Regions from separate parts of the Paenibacillus sp. G34 genome, predicted to be linked through region 2. Evidence: predicted binding sites of a transcription regulator. Region 2 holds the regulator's gene; the other holds the start of a gene.

Region 1 (2,208 bases), 2.7 Mb from region 2:
CTGGTATTACTCTCAAGCAAAGACTTCTTCGTAATCATCAGTACCCGATGCTGCTCACTGGCCTTAATGGCCGTGAACAGACCGGCAATGCCTGACCCAATTACCAGTACATCTGTCTCCACCATCGGCAGCGCAGAGAGATCAAAATCATCTATATATTGCGGTATCATCGTATTCACCTGTCTCGGAGCAAGAGTAACGCATGTTACTTCACCAGTAACATGCGCTCTAGTGATTCTCTGGCTTTATCAGCAACAGCCGGTGGGACATATATCTGCGGTTTCATCGTTTCCAGACATTTGACTAGCTTCTTCAGGTTGTTGACCTTCATGTTTGGACATACCAGGAACTTGGTTGCAAAATGGAACTGTTTATCCGGACTGTCGAGGCGAAGCTGATATCCTGTGCCATCTTCCGTGCCAACAATGAATTCCTTAGTGGACGATTTCTTGCAATACTCCAGAATGGCTGTCGTACTACCTACAAAGTCACCCATCTCTACAACCTCAGGACGACACTCCGGGTGTACAACAAACTCAGCATTCGGATATTTAGCCTTCATTTCAACGACATCTTTGACGGTCAGCATATCATGCGTGTTACAGTAACCTTCCCAGATAATCATTTTTTTGTCTGTATGCTGCTGCACATAATGCCCCAGGTTTTTATCCGGTACCCAGATGATCTCCTCGGAGTCTACAGACTGGATTACACGAACAGCGTTAGCAGATGTACAACAAATATCTGTTTCTGCTTTGATCTCAGCCGAGGAATTAATGTATGTTACGACTTTGGCATTTGGATGCTGTGCCTTGAGTTTACGTAATCCATCCACGTTCACCATATCGGCCATCGGGCATCCCGCACGTTCATCAGGAATCAGCACCGTTTTGTTCGGAGCAAGAATCTTAGCGCTTTCACCCATAAAATGAACACCACAGAATACGATCACATTTGCATCTGTCTGCGCTGCTTTCTGGGCCAGTAGGAAAGAGTCCCCACGGAAATCTGCGACTTCCTGTACCTCGTCACGTTGATAGTAATGAGCCAAAATAATAGCATTGCGTTCCTTCTTAAGTTCCATCAGCCGCTCACGCAACTCACGATTCATCTCAGCCTTGCGCTCTAAAGCCAGAGCTTCCACTTGTGATCCTCTCCTTATCGGGACAGCGCCTGGCGCTGTTTCATAGGGTTAATCTAAGTCGTTATGTTCGCTGGTGAAACGAATCACAAGCGGTTTAACAACTAATGTACACAACGTTCACGACTCTGTCAATAAATGAAAAAAGGCAGGATATCCGCCCTTATCCCCCTCATACTGTCCGGTTCGCCATCTAGCTCGTGATTATCTATTCCTCCACCAAATGAATAATTATTGCAAAAAAAGAGAGCCACAAGGGCTCTCTTTTCATTCCGGTAGTATTACCAGACATGTAACCTATTAAGATGTCGGCTTCGAGCCACCATCATTCGGATCATTGCTGCCCTTATCCAGGTCAGGAGCTTCATTCGGGATATCTCCAACCGGTGGCTCAGATGTTTCATCTTTACCCTGAATGCGTACGCGAACATCGCCGATGTTATCAACGATTGGCTCACCGCCTTCATTTGGCGTACCTTCTCCCGAATTGTCATCGCCATCTACTTTTGGTGTCAAGGAACCTGTTTCGATCAATTGCTTGATCTGATCCATTTCGAGCGTCTCCACCTCAAGCAGTGTTTCAGCAATCAGATGCATCTCTCTCGTATGTTTTGTAAGGAGAGCTTTACATTTTTCATAACAGTCGTTAATAAAACGCTGCATCTCTTGGTCAATCTCATATGCGATCGAATCCGAGTAGTTCTGTTCGTGACCGATATCCCGTCCAAGGAATACCTGTCCTTGCGAACTTCCGAACTGCATTGGACCCAGTTTTTCACTCATACCGTATTCCATAACCATGCTACGCACGATACCTGTCGCTTGCTGGAAGTCACTGTATGCACCGGTACCAATCTCACCGATGAACAATTCCTCCGCCACGCGACCACCAAGGAGTCCAGTTACTTTATCCAGCAGTTCCTGTTTGGTAACGAGCATACGATCTTCTTTTGGCAACATGATTACATATCCACCCGCACGTCCGCGCGGAATGATGGTCACTTTATGTACCATATCAGCATGTTCCAGGAAGTATCCTACAATGGTATGGCCTGCTTCGTGATAAG
Region 2 (2,208 bases):
GGAAGCTTCCGACAATAACCGGCTTCTGACTTCAATGCTTCCTTCTCCGTTCAATTATCGGGAACAGGCATTGTTAGTGATACCGCGTGATTTTCCAAGTCTGAAAGGCAGTGTAGGAGATGCACATTTTGTACAGATGCTGGTGCATTCTCTTGCAGAGACCGCCATTGCAACACAAGGGCGCATGATGGTGCTGTTTACCTCCTATAAAATGCTGCGTCAAGTGTATGAACCCCTGAAAGAGGCTTTGTCCGGTAATGATATCTCGCTACTCGGCCAGGGTGTGGACAGCGGCAATCGCTCCAAGCTGACCCGTCGATTCCAGGATGCCAAAGCTGCCGTTCTGCTGGGGACGAGCAGTTTCTGGGAAGGTGTGGATATTCCGGGAGAAGCGCTGACCTGTCTTGCCATCGTAAGACTGCCGTTCCAGCCTCCCAACCATCCTCTCCTTGAAGCGAAGAGTGAATTGTTGCAAGAGCAGAAGAAAAATCCATTTATGAAGCTATCTGTGCCTCAGGCTGTCATCCGGTTCAAGCAAGGATTTGGCCGACTTGTTCGTACGGGGAAGGATCGCGGTATCGTCATTGTATATGATACAAGAGTGATTGAGGCTTACTACGGCAAGTACTTCCTGTATTCACTGCCGGGACCCAAAATGGAGCATATGCTCACGGAACAGATGGTTCCACGCATCGCTGAATGGCTTGATCGTGCAGCTGAGAAGCAAAATTAATGAATTGTAGGCTATAATATTGCATTGCACATCTACATGGCGTTAAACTCGAGGAAGACTTCGAAAGGGCAACGCATATTTGAACTTATAATCCCAATAATACGGGCATTCTGTATGAGGAATATGCATGGATTTTGCATGTATACAGAATGCTCATCTTTTCAATATTTATTACATTTTATCGTGGCAATGGTAAGGGGGAGCAAGAATGAAATCGGATAAAATATCAGAAGCGGTAGTAAGGCGTTTGCCTGTATATTTGCGTTATTTGAACGAGTTGGTTCAGCGTGAGGTGACAACGGTTTCCTCGCAGGAGCTCGGCCAGCGATTGGATCTAAACCCGGCTCAGATCCGCAAAGATTTGGCTTATTTCGGAGATTTTGGTCGCAAAGGAATCGGTTACGACGTCTCTTACCTGATTGAGAAGATTCGTCACATTTTAAAAATCGACCAGCAAATTAATGTGGCTCTGGTCGGAGCCGGTAATCTCGGACACGCACTGTCCAATTACAATGCATATCTGAAGGACAATATGAAAATTGTAGCTATTTTTGATGCCTTTGGGCCGAAGATTGGCAGCAAAATCAACAGCCTGACGGTGCAACCGATGGAAGAGCTTACGGAAGCGGTACAGAAAGATAACATCCGTATCGGCATTATTACCGTACCGGATATAGAAGCTCAGAACGTTGCCGACCAACTGATTGAATCGGGAATTGAGGCGATCTTGAATTTTGCACCAACGATTCTAAAAACGCCTCCACATGTTCGCATTCATCATGCTGATTTTACAACGGATTTGCTTAGCTTGGCTTATTATTTGGAAAATGGGAAGGAAGAAGAGCAGAATGACAACAATGAATAAATGGGTAATCCACAATGGTAAATTCGCAGTTAATGAAGGCGCGAACTGGACTGTAGTTCAAGGGTATATGGTCATTGAAAATGACAAGATTGTGCATATTGGTGAGACGCTGCCGGATGGAGACGAAAACTTGTCCAAAGTCGATGGAAAAGGACTACTCTTCCTGCCGGGTCTGATCAATACGCATGGTCATGCGGCGATGTCTCTTCTTCGTGGGCATGGTGATGATCTGGCACTACAAGTGTGGTTGCAAGAAAAAATGTGGCCAATGGAAGCGAAAATGACGTCAGAGGACGTGTATTGGGGAGCATCCCTTTCGGTACTTGAGATGTTAAAAGGCGGAACAACGGCTTTCCTGGACATGTATGATCACATGGATCAGGTGGCTAAAGTGGTTGAACAGTCAGGGGCTAGAGCTGCACTGGCTCGTGGCGTAATTGGACTTTGCTCCGAAGAAGAGCAGATGCGGAAACTCGAAGAGTCCGCTGCATTTGCGCGTGAATGGAATGGACAGGCTAATGGACGCATCACAACCGTGATCTCCCCGCATGCACCGTATACATGCCCTCCAGATTACATAGAGAAGCTTGTACAGGTTGCACATGATTTA

The links. Region 2 encodes Rex, which represses fermentation and respiration genes when NADH is low (regulators of the CRP and FNR family bind a similar motif). Its sites were predicted from a motif close to TTGTGAAATATTTCACAA; they were not measured.
Region 1: a site for Rex is predicted at 1,216-1,233, ahead of nadA (quinolinate synthase NadA). Genes of this name have one in related genera too.

The regions. Positions count from the first base shown of each region.
Region 1 covers NZ_CM166469.1:63,942-66,149, reverse strand. The annotation lists gene nadB (L-aspartate oxidase) at 1-170, opposite strand, end outside; gene nadA (quinolinate synthase NadA) at 206-1,144, opposite strand; gene ftsH (ATP-dependent zinc metalloprotease FtsH) at 1,442-2,208, opposite strand, start outside.
Region 2 covers NZ_CM166469.1:3,880,778-3,882,985, reverse strand. The annotation lists gene dinG (ATP-dependent DNA helicase DinG) at 1-733, shown strand, start outside; gene AC1VYS_RS17480 (redox-sensing transcriptional repressor Rex) at 942-1,598, shown strand; gene AC1VYS_RS17475 (amidohydrolase) at 1,582-2,208, shown strand, end outside.